Regions from separate parts of the Sphingopyxis sp. Root1497 genome, predicted to be linked through region 3. Evidence: predicted binding sites of a transcription regulator. Region 3 holds the regulator's gene; each other region holds the start of a gene.
The links. The regulator LexA, encoded in region 3, represses DNA repair genes until DNA is damaged. The targets are predictions, from matches to a motif close to GTTCCNCNCTTGTTCT.
Positions count from the first base shown of each region.

Region 1 (5,476 bases), on a different contig from region 3:
TCTCGTCGGGATATTGATAGCGCAGCTCTTCGAGACTGAAGGTGCAACGCTTCGCGAAATCGACCGTGCGCGCGACCGGCGAACGATCCTTGAGGTAGCGGAGAAACAGGCGTTCCATCTCGGCCGCCGTCTTGATGTGGCGGTCGGCGAAGCGTTCGCGGCGATCGCCAAGCTCGTCGATCGTGCATTTCTCGCGGATGCAGGTGACGACATCCTGCAGCAGGCGCCGGTCGGGCATATGATAAAGGACGTCGCCGGTTGCGAGCGTCGGCACTTTCGCTTTGGCGGCCAATGCTGCGAGATCACGCAGCCTGATCGCATCGCCGGGGCGGCGCCGGATCGTGAGGGCGAGATAGAGGCGATCGCCGAAGATGCGCCTTGCGCGGGCGATCGCCGCCTCGGCTGCGCTATCGGCGCGGTCGGGAAGCAGGATTGCAAGCAGGCCCTCGGTCCAGTCCTCGAGATCGGGCCAGTCGAGATGGCAGGAGCCCTTGCCGGCGCGCGTCTTGCCGATGCTGAGCAGCCGGCACATCCGGCCATAGGCCATCTTGTCGGTTGGATAGACGAGAAGGGCGGTTCCGTCGGCAAGATCGAGACGCGTGCCGGTCAGGGCGCGGACCCCGGTGACCTTCTCGGCGTCCCACGCGCGCACGATCCCGGCGACGCTGTGCCGGTCGGCGACGCCGAGCGCGGGCAGGCCGAGCATTGCAGCGGCGGTGAACAGCTCCTCCGGCGAGGAGGCGCCGCGCAGGAAGCTGAAATGCGTCGTGACCTGCAGCTCGACATAGGCCGGTCCTTCATCGGTCATGCTAAGGCGCCGCTATTCGGCGGCCGCACTCTCAAGCGAATGCGGTTCGATGCCTGCTGCCTTCTCAAGCGAATGCGATTTGATGCCGGTCGCATTCTCAAGCGAACGCTCCGTGAATAAACCAGCGCATGGAGCCGGTGGCCGGATTGACCCCGTCGCCGAGGCGGAAGAGCCAGTAACGGCCGCCCGTCTCGGTCTCGACCTGATAATAGTCGCGGACGGTGAGATGGGTTTCGCCTTCAATCCCGCCCTCGCGCCACCATTCGCCCTGCAGTCGTTCGGGTCCGTCGCCCTGCGTGACCCGGTAGCGTTTGCGGCGCCAGATGAAGAGGCGCGGCGCATCATCGGGAAGCAAGGCGACGACATCGACCGGTTCGGGCCGCGCGAGCATACGCGACGGGCGCGGCCAGTCGCTCCAGCTCTCGCCTGTCTCGGGCGCGAGCGCGGGGAGGGCGGCGACCGAGCGCTCGGGCATCGCGCTCGGTCGCGGCGCCGCGCGCTGGAGCGCGCGCTGCCCGAAGCGGTTGGCGAGCGTGTCGACTAAGGCGGGAAGATCGGGTCCGCGGCGTCCGATATTTTCGAGCGCGTCGGCCTGGCTCCCTTGCTGCCGCTCCGCGAGCGCCGCGATGAGCGTCATCGCCTCGATCCCGAGACCGGGATCGACGCTCTCGATCCGCGCGGCGAGCAGTTTCGCAAGATGCCTGGGATCGCGCGAAGGCGAGGCGGTTCCGATACGGATGGCCTGCGTCTGCCCATCGACGCGGTGGAAATAGCAGTCGAGGCGCCGCGCGCCCGTTCCGGCGCGGTTGAGCTGGCCTGCGATATCGTGCGCAAGGTCGCCGATCACCTGCGCCAAGGCATCCGCCGTCGCGAGCGGCTCCATGAAGCCGCGCCTGGCTTGCGGCAGCACTTCGGGGAAGATCGGTTCGATGGGCTCTGGGAGCGTGCCGAGTGCCTGGTCGAGGCGGCGATGCAGTTCGCGTCCGAACCGTTTAGCGAGCGGACCGCGGGGACTTCCGATCAGCTGCTCGATCCGCTCGAAGCCGAGTTTGCGCAGGCCTTCGACATCGGCGGACGGCAGGCGGAGCGCTGCGACGGGAAGGAGCGCGATCGCCTTGCGATGCGCTCCGGGTTCAACCGTGACGGGCCGCCCGGCGGGGACATGGCGGGCGGTCGCATGCGCGCAGCCGGCCGTGTCCGCGACCGCAATTTGCAGGCTGAGACCGAAGGCTGCGACGCGGCGGTGAAGATCCTTGAGCAAGGCTCGCTCGCTGCTGAAGATAGCCGCGCAGCCGGTAATGTCGAGCCAGAGCCCGTCGGGCGGATCGGGCGCGACAATCGGCGAATAACGCTCGCCTGCCCAGAGGGCGAGGCGCCGCAGCCCGTCGAGATCGGCTTCGGGCTCGCCGTCGACGACATCGAGCTCGGGCGCGAAAGCCCGCGCTTTCGTGATCGTCATGCCCGTCTGGATGCCAAGCATCTGCGCCTCCCGGCACGTCGCCGCGACGATACGCCGGCCATGGTCGGGGATCGCGGTGACGAGCGGGCGGGGCGGGGCGCTGCCGTCAGGCTGCAGCTTGCGCATCTTCCTGCGCAGCCGGTCGGTCGACCAGTGCGGCAGGAAGAGCGATACGACCCGTCGCATCGCAGCCCTCCACGATCCAGTTGTGCGGATTGCCGCCGCGCGCGCGCTCGAGCGCGACGCGCCAGCGCGCGCGTCCGATCGCGGGGATGCCGAGATCCTCGGTCGGACTTGCGGTAATACGCCAGCGGGTCACGGCGGCGCTGCCTTCGGCAGGCTCGCCGGCCTTGCAGGCGCGGCGGAAGATGAAGGCGGGGACGCCCGAGGCTTCGGCGGCAAGCTGCAGCCGCTTCGAAGCGGTTGTGCTGTATTTCTTCACCTCGCCGACGACCCCAGCGAGTCCCGGATGGCGGAGGCACTCCTCCATCGCGAGGAGGACGTTGGTGTCGCTACCCGCTTCGACATGAATCAGCCGGTCGGGATGCAGTCCGGCTAGATAGAGCGCGGGGGCGAAGAGATCACGCCAGCGCAGGCACCAGAAAACCGGACCGTCGCTCCTGGCGAGGATACCGGCAAGGAAGATCGTGGCGCTCGCATCGTCCGCCAGTTCGGGGCTGCCGGCGAGTTCGTGGAGCGCGCCCATGGCGATTCCGCGCGCGGGAATTCGCGAGTCGAAATCCTCGATGCCGAACGGGATGACGTCATGGCGCGCGCCAACGCCTTCGATTTGCGCGATTTTGGCACGAATTTCTTCAAGGACGGCGGACTGGCGCATAGGTGCGGATAACTCGGCAGGCTGGTCTTATGTTCCTTCTTTGTTCTCATTGCCTGCTCTTCGTCAAGGCGCGCTGCGGCGAAGCGGTATCATCGCTGTGGATGAAAAGCCGGAAAGCGAGGGTGCCGGGGGTTTGCCGCCGGGCGGAGATACGAGTCGGCGGTGCGGCGTGTTGAAGGGCGGGGCATCGCGCCGGGACCCGGGGGGACCGGGCGTGGAGCGGGGGTGGGCCGGGCAGCCGTGAGCCCGGCTATCGCATCCCGAGCCATGATTTCCGCTGAAACCCATCGGCTCCCGTTGCATGGGACCTTTCCCTCATTGGCTGCCTGATTGCGGGGCTCGGCTCGCCTAATGCCGTCAACCCCTTGGCAGGGGTTCGCCCTCGCATGCGCTCGGTGACGGCGGCTCACGGCCCCTCCTTCTGGCGCCATCGGGGATGGTCCCCGAGCATCAAAGGAGACTGAACATGGGTACCACCATCGGAAATCTGACCCTCAAGGATGACGGCAGCTATGAAGGCACGCTCGCGACCCTGATGGTCACCGTGCCGATCGCAATCGTCCCGAACGGCCGCAAGATGAAGGAAAGCGAGCCCGATTTTCGCGTCGTCAGCCGGCGGAACGGATTCGAACTCGGCGGCGGCTGGGTGAAGACCGCACGCTCGACCGGCGCCGAATATATCTCGGTGTCGCTCTCCGCCCCCGAACTCGGCGAGATCTTCTGCAACGTCGCGAACGCGCCGGGCGACGATCCCTCGAAGAAGGTGCTGATCTGGAACGCCCCCGGCAACTGACCGGACAGCATCGCGGCCCCGCCTTCGGGCGGGGCCGCATTCGCATGTTCGCATCACGCTTTGTCGGGCGCGGCCTCTATCGCGTCGAGAATACCTTCCAGCTCCTGCGACATATAGCCGCCTTCGTCGCTGGCGCGGTGGACCAGGTTGCCTTCGTCGCGGATGCGGACGAGCGAGCTGAGCGCCTGGCGCAAATTGTCATCCATCGGGTCGGCCTTTTCAGTCGAGCGGAGCGAAACAAGCCTGTGCGGCAACATCGGTCCGCCTCATCATCGGGCAGCCATCGCCATATTTCAACGGCAACCGGGAGGAGGGGCATGGCACGGCTACTGCCGCCGCGGCACCAGTCCCGCTCTCGATTGCCGCTATTCCCTTGGCCGAGGCCCGGCCTCCTACAGTCAACCCTTTCAGGGTCCCGGCGCAAGCTTGGGCCGCGGCTTTGCCGCGGTGACTGCGGCCTGTCCCCGTCCGGCGGGGCGACTGTCGAGCGGGAATGGTCCCGCTCCCGATGCAGGAGCCCCGATATGTCGCTTTCCACCGCCCAATCGCTTGGCTGGAACCTTGCCCGCACGATGATGACCATCATCGTCCTGATTGAAACATCGGCTGGATATTCGGTCATGCCGCTCGACGAGTTCGACGGCGATCCCGCTTGCATCGTCTGCGAATATGACCCGTTCAATCGCTGACATCGCGCAAGATTTCGCTCCAAGGTGGACCCGGTTCCGGTTTCACCTTCGGGGCGATTTCGCTATGCCCGCCAGGCAGATTGCGCTGTGGTGGTGGTGGAGAGCGCGTCCGACAGGAGGACGCCCGTGACCTTCATTCTCCTCCTCGGCGGCGCGGCCGCCATCTATATCGCCATGCTGATGTTTCGCCTCGCTGCGGTGGCGCTTCCGCTTTACGCCGGCATCGGCATTTCGATTTACCTCATCGGCCGCGACTTCGGCTATCCGGCCTCGATCGCGGCGGGATTGCTGGTGGGAGCTCTCATTCTCGTTGCCGGACGCGCACTTTGCGCTGTCCTGCCGCCCTACTATCGCGCGATCGTCGCGGGAGCATTTGCCGGTCCCGCCGGCTTTGCCGGTTATCAGGCCGCGAAGGGGCTGGCCGGGCTCGCGATCGGCGGAGGATATGCGCTTGAGGTGCTCGGATTTGCAGGCGCTCTCGCGGCAGCCGTTGCAGCCTGGCGGGGGCTCGGGACAGCTGGGAGGCATCGCACGCGCGACGGAGCGATCGGCACGACTTGAGCCTGATTTCATGAATCAAACCGGGTCCGCTCAAATACCCGAACTCGCGTCGAAGCCTCGCAGCATCACCGCACCAGCCCGGCCTCCGATCTGCGCCATCTGCCGGCAAGACGCTGACGCTGGATCGCTGGCCGCAACGGCGGGCCCGCGACTTTCTTCCCCCGGCGTTCCGCCGTTCCTCGCGAGCCAAGAAACTCTTTGCCCGCCGTCCTCCGCTTCGCTTCGGGCCTGGCGGCTGCGGCGCGCTCCCTTGCCGGCGGTCGATGCGCATCGAGGCCGCGCTGGTGCGGCCCGACATGCAGCAAAGGACATCGTCATGAGCAAGATC
Region 1 covers NZ_LMGF01000005.1:812,711-818,186, forward strand. The annotation lists gene ASD67_RS18370 (error-prone DNA polymerase) at 1-808, opposite strand, end outside; gene ASD67_RS18375 (DUF6504 family protein) at 906-2,453, opposite strand; gene ASD67_RS18380 (ImuA family protein) at 2,374-3,105, opposite strand; gene ASD67_RS18385 (DUF736 domain-containing protein) at 3,572-3,898, shown strand; gene ASD67_RS23200 (hypothetical protein) at 3,952-4,104, opposite strand; gene ASD67_RS23525 (hypothetical protein) at 4,423-4,587, shown strand; gene ASD67_RS18390 (hypothetical protein) at 4,714-5,148, shown strand; gene ASD67_RS18395 (DUF736 domain-containing protein) at 5,465-5,476, shown strand, end outside.
Region 1: ASD67_RS18380 (ImuA family protein) is a predicted target of LexA. The motif match lies at 3,137-3,152, and genes of this name have one in related genera.

Region 2 (5,476 bases), on a different contig from region 3:
CAAGGCGGCGATGGACGGGCTGGTCAAGAATGTGCTCGCCGCGCTCGACACCCGCATCGGCAACCTCGAATGGATGCAGCCTGAAACCAAGGTGAAGGCGAAGAAGAAGCTTGCGAATTTCACCACCAAGATCGGCTATCCCGACCGGTGGAAGGATTATGGCAAGCTCGAGATCAAGGCCGACGACCTGTTCGGCAATGCGTTGCGGTCGAACCAGTTCGCACATGACGACAATGTCAGCCGCCTCGGCGGTCCGATCCGTCGCTGGGAATGGGGGATGACCCCGATGGAGGTCAACGCTTACGCCAATTTCGGCATGAACGAGATCGTCTTCCCGGCCGCGATCCTGCAGCCGCCCTTCTTTGACCCGCACGCCGATGCGGCGGTCAACTACGGCGGCATCGGTGCGGTGATCGGGCACGAGATCAGCCATCATTTCGACGATCAGGGCGCGAAATATGACGAGACCGGCAAGCTCGCCGACTGGTGGACCCCCGCCGACGTCGCGGCGTTCGAAGCCGCCGGCAAGGCGCTGGTCGCGCAGTATGACGCCTATGAAGTGCTGCCCGGCGAACATCTCGACGGCACCTTCACGCTGGGCGAGAATATTGGCGATCTCGCGGGTCTGACGATCGCCTATGACGCCTATCAGAAGTCGCTGGGCGGCAAGCCGGCGCCGGTGATCGACGGACTGACCGGCGACCAGCGCTTCTTCCTCGGCTGGGCGCAGGTGTGGCGGCGCAACTATCGCGAGCAGAATCTGGCGCAGCGCATCACCACCGATCCGCATTCGCCCTCGATCCAGCGGACTTGGGTCTCGCGCAACCTTGACCCTTGGTATAAGGCCTATCAGATCAAGGAAGGCCAGAAGCTGTATCTGGCGCCGGCGGACCGCGTCCGCATCTGGTAACGCCTTAAAGGGACATCTCATTGACCACCACGAGCCTGCCTTCCGCTGAAAATGACTTCAGCAGGGGGGCAGGCCCGGGGGTGTCGCCGGAGCTTGCCGGCGGGCTGTCGCGGTTCGACGCGGCGCTGCTCGGCGGGTTGGCGATCGTGTCGATGGCGCTGTTGTTCTGGGCCACGCGCGACGCGGTGCTGGCGGCGGGCTTCCTTGCCGGGCTGGCGGTTACCGGCGGCGCGGTGATCCTGCTGCGCCGGCTTTTTCCTGCGGCCGTCGGCGGCGAGGCGGCGTTGCCCGACTGGACGATGCTGCGCGCTGCGGTCGATCATGACGATGTCGGTATCGCGGTGACCGACCGCGCCGGGCGACTCGTCTGCGCCAACGACCTGTTCGCGACCTGGATGGGCGGCTTCGTGACCCCGCCCGGCCTGCCGCTCGAAGGACGCGGCGCCGAACTGCTCAAGAACGCCGGGCGCACCGCCTGGCGTGACGGCCAGGGCGAGGTCGAAGACCTGACGGTCGGCACCCTCCACCTGCGCGCGCAGGTGATCCGCACCGGCCTGTCCGAAGATTATCTGGTGTGGCGTTTTTCGGCGGTCGAACGGCTCGATCTCGTCTCCGAAATCAGCCGTCATCTCGACGGCCCGGCGGGCCGCACGCTCGGCCAGGCGGGGATCATGGCGGCGCTGGTCAACGCCGAGGGGCGACTGCGCGTTGCCAATCACGCCTTCCTGCTGCGCGCGCTGGGGGAGAGCGACGCGACCCATTATGCGGGCCGCGACGTCGCGCCGCTGCTCCGGCTCGACGATGCCGGGACGCTCTATTTCGGGCGCGAGGGCGAACGTGCGACGCCGGTCCGCCTGCTCCAGATCCCGTTGATTCCCGCCGACAGCCATGGTCCGATGCTGCTGGCGCTGATCGACGAGGAGGTCGGCGCGGCCGATCGCGGCACCGCGCAAACTTATGTCGAGACCTTGCTGTCGCTGCTGCCCTTCGGGCTCGCGATGGTCGATCGCGACGGGCGCTTCCTCTATATGAACCGCGCTTTCGTGCGCGCCGCTGGATTGTCCGAGAGCAAGATGCCGCGCTACCCCGGCGATATCGTCGTCAGCGAGGACAAGGGCCCGCTCGCCGACATGATTCGTCGCCACAGCAGCGGGCAACAGGTCGGCGGCGACCTGTCGATCCGGCTCGCCGGGCAGGGCGACGAGCCGGTGTCGATGCGCGTCGTCGGGGTGCGTGGGCTCGGCGAGGCGGCGGTGCTGCTGAGCCTCAAGGATTCGAGCGAAGAATCGCGCCTCAAGCGCCAGGTCGCGCAGGCGTCGAAGATGCAGGCGGTCGGCCAGCTCGCGGGCGGCGTTGCGCATGATTTCAACAACATATTGACCGCAGTGCTCGGCAGCTGCGACCTGATGCTCATGCGGCATACGCCCGGCGACAGCGATTATGACGATATTCAGCAGATTCGCAGCAACGCCAATCGCGCCGCCAGCCTGACGCGGCAATTGCTCGCTTTCTCGCGGCAACAGACACTGCGTCCGCAGATCCTGCAATTGCCCGACGTGATTTCGGAGGTGTCGCACCTCCTGAAACGCCTGATCGGTGAGACGGTGCAATTGTCGGTGCGCCACGGGCGCGGACTGGGCGCGGTGCGTGCCGACCCGGGGCAACTCGAACAGGTTATCATCAACCTTGCGGTCAATGCGCGCGATGCGATGGCGGGGCAGGGCACGCTGACGATGGAGACCTATCCGGTCACCGCCGCCGAGGTGCGCGCGATGGGCAGCGACGTGATGCCGCCCGCCGATTATAGCGCGCTCAAGGTCAGCGACACCGGCGGCGGCATTCCCGCCGACGTGCTGCCCAAGATTTTCGAGCCCTTTTTCACCACCAAGGATGTCGGCAAGGGAACCGGACTCGGCCTCTCGACCGTCTATGGCATCATCAAGCAGTCGGCGGGCTTCATCTTCGCCGACAGCAAGCCGGGCGAGGGCGCGAGCTTCACCATCTACCTGCCGGTCCATCGCGCCGACAAGGATGCTCCCGCCGCCGCGCCGCCGCCCCCCAAACCCAAGAAGAGCCAGTGGGGCACCGGCACGATCCTTCTCGTCGAGGACGAGGATATGGTGCGTGCGGTCGCCGAGCGGGCGCTGACCCGCGCCGGCTACACCGTCGTCACCGCGTCGCAGGGCGAGGAAGGGCTCGAACGCTTCGGCCAGATGGACAAGGTCGACCTGATCCTGACCGACGTGATGATGCCGACGATGGACGGGCCGGCGATGGTCCGCGCGTTGCGCGCCAAGCGTCCCGACCTGCCCGTTTTGTTCATGTCGGGCTATGCCGAGGAACAATTGCGCCAGTCGATCGATATTGATCATGTGTCCTTCCTTCCCAAGCCCTTTTCGGTCGCGCAATTGACCGAGGCGACCTCGGCGGCGCTCGACGCCGCGGCGCAGCGGGCCGGCTGATGACGGCGAATCGCAACATCCTGCTCGTCGAGGACGATGTGCTGATCGGCATGATGCTGGTCGACATGTTCGACGCGCTGGGCTTCCCCGAACCCGCACAGGCGGCGAGCGTCGAGGATGCTCTGGCGATCATCGCGGCGCAGCCGGTCGACGCGGCGCTGGTCGACATCAATCTCGGCGAGGCGAAGGGCTGGCCGGTCGCCGATGCGCTCGCGGCGAAGGATATTCCCTTCGCCTTCACGTCGGGTGGTGGCGACGCGATTCCGCCGGCGCACGCCCACCGCAAGCTGGTATCGAAGCCGTTCCGGCTCAGCGAAATCGAAACCGTTCTCAACGAATTTTTCGACGGATAAGCGTGCGGTTTTCGCCGTCGCAATAAATTTTGTTCTACCCTTGTTCCTTGAGAACAAATGCCGTACACAGGTCCGGCGTTGCGATGCTTCTGCCTTCGCGATAGAGCAGGAAAGGGACGGTCATGGCCGGTCAATTGTCACTCGTCGAATCGGGGAAATCAGTGAACAGCACGGACAGGCAGAAGGCGCTCGACGCCGCCTTGGCACAAATCGATCGCGCCTTCGGCAAGGGCTCGGTGATGAAATTGGGTTCGAAGGAGACGATGCAGGTCGAAGCGATTTCGACCGGATCGCTCGGACTCGACATCGCCCTCGGCGTCGGCGGCCTGCCGCGCGGGCGCGTCATCGAAATCTACGGCCCCGAAAGCTCGGGCAAGACCACCCTCGCGCTCCACGTCCTTGCCGAGGCGCAGAAGGGCGGCGGCACCGTCGCTTTCGTCGACGCCGAACATGCGCTCGACCCGGTCTACGCCAGGAAGCTTGGCGTCAATATCGACGAACTGATCGTGTCGCAGCCCGACACTGGCGAACAGGCGCTCGAAATCGTCGACACGCTGGTGCGCTCGAACGCGATCGACGTGCTCGTCGTCGACTCGGTCGCCGCGCTCGTTCCGCGTGCCGAAATCGAGGGCGAGATGGGCGACAGCCATGTCGGCCTGCAGGCGCGCTTGATGTCGCAGTCGCTGCGCAAGCTCACCGGCTCGATCAGCCGCTCGCGCTGCATGGTGATCTTCATCAACCAGCTGCGCATGAAGATCGGCGTGATGTACGGCAACCCCGAGACAACGACGGGCGGCAACGCGCTGAAATTCTACGCTTCGGTTCGCCTCGACATCCGCCGCACCGGCCAGATCAAGAATGGCGACGAGATCGTCGGCAACACGACCCGCGTCAAGGTCGTCAAGAACAAGGTCGCACCGCCGTTCAAGCAGGTCGAATTCGACATCATGTATGGCCAGGGCATCTCCAAGATCGGCGAGATTCTCGATCTCGGCGTCAAGGCGGGCATCGTCGAGAAATCGGGCGCCTGGTTCAGCTATGATTCGATCCGCATCGGACAGGGCCGTGAGAATTCCAAAACCTTCCTCAAGGATAACCCCGAACTGATGGAACGGCTGGAAACCGCGATCCGCGGCAAGACAGACCAGGTCGCCGAGGAAATGATGGTCGGCCCCGACGACGACACCGACGACTGATAGGAATCCGGTCGGTCCGTTCCTGCGGACCGGCCGTCCAACGGCGGCGGGTTCCTTGCCCCTCAGGTTCGCAACCCTCTCGCGGACCGGCCCGCCCGCCGTTGGCCTTGCGCGGCCCCTTCGAGCGGCTACAAGCACGCCATGCCCGCGATCCGCCTCTTTGGCCTGCCCACCGACGTCAACAGCAGCTTCGAACGCGGCGCCGCCGCCGGGCCCGCCGCGATCCGCGCCCAGCTCTGGAGCGAGCGCGGCAATATGGCGAGCGAACTCGGCCCCGAACTCGGCACCGACATCGCCTTCGCCGACGACGGCGACCTCGCGCTGACCGAGGACACCGCGCGCGACGACGCGATGATCCGCCGCCACGTCGCGCTTGTGCGCGAAGATGGTGAAATTCCACTCGCCCTCGGCGGCGATCATGCCGTGACGTTCCCGCTCGTCGAGGCGGCGGCCGCTTGCTTCGGGCCGGTCAACATCCTCCATATCGACGCACATCCCGACCTCTACGACGATTTCGAGGGCAATCCGCGCAGCCACGCCTCGCCCTTCGCCCGC
Region 2 covers NZ_LMGF01000005.1:414,685-420,160, forward strand. The annotation lists gene ASD67_RS16445 (M13 family metallopeptidase) at 1-910, shown strand, start outside; gene ASD67_RS16450 (hybrid sensor histidine kinase/response regulator) at 1,063-3,372, shown strand; gene ASD67_RS16455 (response regulator) at 3,372-3,725, shown strand; gene recA (recombinase RecA) at 3,848-4,921, shown strand; gene speB (agmatinase) at 5,063-5,476, shown strand, end outside.
Region 2: recA (recombinase RecA) is a predicted target of LexA. The motif match lies at 3,757-3,772, and genes of this name have one in related genera.

Region 3 (5,476 bases):
CCGCGCGCCCCTCGACGGCTTCGGCGGCACGCTCGAATTCGACACGCTGTACACTGAAGCGGGCGCGATCTTTTCCGAAAGCGGCCGATGGACGTCCGATTATCTACCCAGGCGCGCCCCGCCCCTCCCGGCCGGCCTGATGGCGGAACAGTCCATCATCCTCCCCGCCGGACAGCCAAGCGGCATGACGGTCATGATCGAATGGCCCGGCGGCAATGTCTGGGACAAGACGCCTACGCCCGATCCGTCTGCCAAAGCGATGATCCGCATCGTCAATATCGACGGCGTCGCCCGGTCGATGCGGAAAAAGGAGCGCTGGCACCAATCGGTCGTGGTCCGCAACAGCGAAGTCCTCCCCTACGCGAACGGCAATGACCGCATGCTTTTCCTCAGCCCGCTCGAACCCGCGCTGATCAGCAATTATGGCGATACCTCCAACATGGACCTGACGATGCCGGTCGCGAACCTCCTGGCTTGGGGCAGCGGGCTCGAAGCGCTGACGGTCTTCGATATATTCGTCGAACCCCGGAAATATGACCCGCATAGTTTTCCCAACGGACCCGCCGGACCGATGCGGGTCGTCGGCGAATATCACATCGACATGACCGCGCTCGCCGCAGGCTTCGACAAGATCCGTGCCGAGCACCGGTGGTGGCGCGCCGGCCTCGCCGATTTCAAGACGCGCTGCGAAGCGACGCAGGTGTCGGACCCATCGCTGGAAATCATCGTTACCTGACCGCCTGTCATTATCTCTCCTTGCCTTTCCTCCGCAGCGTTGCTTGGCTTCATCGCCATGACCCAACGCCCGACTCATCTCGACGAAAGCGGCGCCGCCCATATGGTCGACGTCGGCGCCAAGCCCGCAACCGCGCGCCGCGCCGTCGCCACCGGCCGCATCACCATGTCCCCTGCAGCGCTCGAAGCCATCCGCACCGGCAACGCGCCCAAGGGCGACGTCCTCTCGACCGCGCGCATCGCCGGGATCATGGGCGCCAAGCGCACCGCCGACCTCATCCCGCTCTGCCATCCTCTCGCGCTCACCAAGGTCGGCGTCGAGTTCGAATGGGAGGAAACCGGCATTTCGGTCACCGCGACCGCCGCGACCACGGGGCCGACGGGGGTCGAGATGGAGGCGCTCACCGCCGCCTCGGTCGCGCTGCTCACCCTCTACGACATGGCGAAGGCGCTCGACCGCGCGATGGTGCTCGGCGATATCCGCCTGCTCGAAAAGAGCGGCGGCCGCTCGGGCGACTGGCACGCCGAATGAGCAAGCTGCTCCCCGTCGAGGAGGCGCAGGCACGCCTGCTCGCGCTCCGCACGCCGCTTCCTCCAGAAAATATCGCCTTTTCCGAATCGCTTGGCCGATATCTTTCGCACGATATCATCGCATTGCGCGACCAGCCTGCGGCGCCGCTTTCGGCGATGGACGGTTATGCGATCCGTTTCGCCGACCTGCCGGGACCATGGACGATCATCGGCGAGGTCGCCGCAGGCTCCGCGCCCGTCCTGCCCCTCGGCGCGCGTCAGGCGATCCGCATCTTCACCGGCGCGATGGTCCCCCACGACGCCGACACGGTCATCCTGCAGGAAGATGTCGCCGCCGACGGCACGGTCCTGACGCTGACCGGCGATGGCCCGGAGGCCCAGGGCGCCCATATTCGCGACCGCGCCAGCGACTTCGCTACCGGCGCCACGCTCGTCGCCGCCGGAACCCGGCTCAACGCCGGTGCGATCGCCGCGGCGATCATGGGTGGCGACGCGCAGCTTGTGGTCGGCGCCCGCCCGCGTGTCGCGATCCTCACCACCGGCGACGAACTCGTCCAGCCGGGCCGTGCGCTCGCGCCCGGCCAGATCCCCGACAGCAACGGCACGATGCTCGCCGCGATGCTCGCCGCCGAGCCCGCCGTGGTCAGCATCCCGCTCCACATCCGCGACGACCGTGAAATTTTATCCAAGGTATTAAAAGACCTGGCGCGACGTCACGACGTCATCGTCACCGTCGGCGGCGCCTCGGTCGGCGATCACGACCATGTCCGCGGCGCGCTCGACGATGCCGGCGGGCGGCTCGATTTCTGGAAGATCGCGATGCGCCCCGGCAAGCCGCTGATCGCGGGCACGCTCGGCGACGCGCTGCTGCTTGGCCTGCCCGGCAACCCCTCGTCGGCCTTCGTTACTGCGACCCTGTTCCTGCTCCCCCTCGTCCGCCATCTCGCCGGCGCGCGAGCCCCGCTCCCGCAACTGCGCAGGGCCCCGCTCGCGGCCCCCCTCGGCCCCGGCGGCGCGCGACGCGACTATTTGCGCGGACGGATCGACGACGGCCTTCTCTCGCCCTTCGACGGACAGGACAGCGGCCGCACCTTTCCGCTCGCTGCGGCGAATGCGCTCGTCATCCGCGAGATCGGTGCGCCGTCCCGCGCGGCGGGCGACGCGGCGGATTATATCGACATCGCTTGACAAGTTCGCTTCTGTTCCATTATCGTTCTCCTTATGTCCGAAACCGGCATCATGGAGAACGCCCGATGTTGACCGCCAAGCAGCATGAACTGCTCCACTTCATCCAGCAAAAGCTCGACGCGAGCGGCATCTCGCCGTCGTTCGAGGAGATGAAGGAGGCGCTCGGGCTCAAGTCCAAATCGGGAATCCACCGCCTGATCAGCGCGCTCGAGGAGCGCGGCTTCCTCCGCCGCCTCCCCAACCGCGCCCGCGCGCTCGAGGTCGTCAAGCTTCCCGAGGGCGGCAAGGCGGCCGTCAGCACCGATCGCGACAATGTCGTGCCGCTGCGCAAGCCCGCCCCCGCGATGCGTCCGATCGCCGCGAACGACATCGTCGAGGTTCCGCTCCACGGCAAGATCGCCGCGGGTGTGCCGATCGAGGCGTTCGAAAATCATGACAATCTCGCGGTCCCCGCGGCGCTGCTCGGCTCAGGCGAACATTATGCGCTCGAAGTGTCGGGCGACTCGATGGTCGAGGCCGGCATCTTCGACGGCGATTATGCGCTGATCCAGAAGGTCAGCACCGCGCGCGAGGGCGATATCGTCGTCGCGCTCGTCGACGGGCAGGATGCGACGCTCAAATATTTCCGCCGCGAGGGCAAGATGATCCGTCTCGATCCCGCGAACAGTGCCTATGAGCCGCAGCGCTACGCCGCCGAGCGCGTCATCGTGCAAGGGAAGTTGTCGGGACTGCTTCGTCGTTACCACTGACCTGCGGCGGGCGGCGCCACATATGCTCGTCGCCCGCGCCTAACGCCGTCACCGCGCGCGGCCGCTCACCGAGGTAAAGCGCCAGCCCGCCGGTCTGCGGCAGCGTATCGCGATCGATCGTCAGCCAGCGGCCGGCGCATTCGCGCGGCAACCAGCGTTCGCTGATCACCACATCGGCGGCGGCGCACGCCGCCGCCATGTCCGCCCCCTCGATCCGGTCGCGCCCGCGCGCCGCGAGGATGGTGCGGCCATCCTGCGTCCAGCGACAGAAATCGCGGTTGCAGGCGACATGATCGAGGTCGGTGAGCGCGGCGAGCGGCGCATCGATCCCCGCCGCCTCGGCCACCGCGTCGCGCACATAATCCCCCGCCCGCTCACGCAGCAACGCATAGCTGCCGTCGGGTTGCGCCGCGGCGATATGCTTGCCGTCGCCGGTAATCAGCACATCGGGCCGCGGCTGGGCGAGCAGGACGGCCATGCCGAGGACCAGCGGAACCGCCCCCGCCCAGCGCCAGCGCGTCCGCCACAGCAGCAGCCATATCCCGCCGAAGATCGCGAGTCCGAAACCCCAGGGCGGAAACACCGGCAGCGTCGCCACCGCGCCGGGCGCCTCGGCGACGCTGTGCGCGAGCCAGATCAGTCCGTTCAGCGCCTGCTCGGCGACCCACCAGAAGGGCGCACCGAGCCCGACGCTGTCGAACAGCAAAGCCAGCGCCTCGGCGGGCATGATGACAAAGGTCGTCAGCGGGATCGCGACGACATTGGCGAGCGCGCCATAGAGCCCCGCCTTGTGGAAATGGAACAGCGCAATCGGCGCGAGCGCGACCTCGACCGCGAGCCCGGTGATCACCAGTCCCGCGACCCCGCGTCCCAGGCGAAACACCCATGGCTCCTCGCGCCGCGCCATGAACCGCTGCATCGCGCGGCTTTCGTGCAGCGCGACGATCGCGGTGATCGCCGCGAAACTCAGCTGGAAACTCGGCCCCGCCAGCGACTCGGGACGCCAGATCAGCACGATCAGCGCGCCCGCCGCGACCAGCCGCAGCGTCAGCGCCTCGCGCCCGAGCAGGAACGCGATCAGCACCAGCAGCGCGGCGATGAACGAGCGCAAGGTCGGCACCTCGGCCCCCGCGAGCAGCGTATATCCCCCGCCAGCGAGTGCCGCGACCGCCGCCGCCAGCGGCAGCACATAGCCCGCCAGCGCCAGCCGCCGACTGAGCGCGAGCAGGCTCATCGCGATCAGCATCGCAAAGGTCACCACCGCGGTCACATGCAGTCCGCTGATCGACAGCAGATGCGCCAGCCCGCTCCGCCGCATCGCCTCCTCGTCGGCCTCGCTGATCGCGCCGCGATCGCCCGCGACGAGCGCGGCGGCGATCCCCCCCGCCGATCCGTCGATCTGCCCGTGGATATGATCGCTCAGCCGCGCCCGCAGCGTCTGCACGCCGTCCCCCGCGCCCGGCGCCCGCCCGATGTCGCCGAGCACCGTACCGACCGCGCCGATCCGGTCGAACCAGGCGCGCTGCGCGAAATCATAGCCGCCGGGCAGGCTCGCGGTCGGCGGCGGCATCAGCCGCGCGCGCAGCCCGATCGCCTCGCCCGGCGCGATGCCCTTGCCCTGTTCGCCCGCCGCGGTGATCCGCAACCGCGGCGGCAGATCGGGTCGCTTCAGTGGCCGCACGATCAGCCGGACCTGGTCCTTCGCCGGCAGCGGCTCGACGCTTTCGACGCTCGCCGAAAATTCGGTTACCACCGGCAGCGCCAGCACGGGCGCCGACACCCATAGTGCTCGCCCCCACACGAGCAACAACCCCAGCGCCATCACCGCGCATCCGACGACGACCGCGCGCCCGAACCGGCGTTGCCAGCCGATCAGCAGCCCGGCGAGCGCCCCGGCGCCCAACACCAGCAACAGCCCGATCCAGTGGGTCCGGGTGGGCAGCGCGAACCAGGCGGCGATCCCCGCGCCGAGCGCGACCGGCAGCCAAAGCGCGATCCGTTCGCGCTCGGCATCGAGCCGCGCCTCGACCGACTCGCCCACCCGCCGCACCATCGCCGCCGCGCGCAAACCAATGGGCGTTTGAAGCGGCCTTGTCGCCATGCTAGGGGCACCCCCGATCCCCGTCCCCGCCGTCCGCGGGGACCCGCAAAACTGAGTGAAAGAGGCCGTTGTGGCAACCGAAAATCAAACCATATCCGGCGAAGCGACCGGCGCTGATGTGGTGACGCGCTTCGCGCCGTCGCCCACGGGTTTCCTCCACATCGGCGGCGCG
Region 3 covers NZ_LMGF01000004.1:314,088-319,563, forward strand. The annotation lists gene ASD67_RS13040 (hypothetical protein) at 1-736, shown strand, start outside; gene moaC (cyclic pyranopterin monophosphate synthase MoaC) at 794-1,267, shown strand; gene ASD67_RS13050 (molybdopterin molybdotransferase MoeA) at 1,264-2,454, shown strand; gene lexA (transcriptional repressor LexA) at 2,520-3,203, shown strand; gene ASD67_RS13060 (ComEC/Rec2 family competence protein) at 3,157-5,256, opposite strand; gene gltX (glutamate--tRNA ligase) at 5,375-5,476, shown strand, end outside.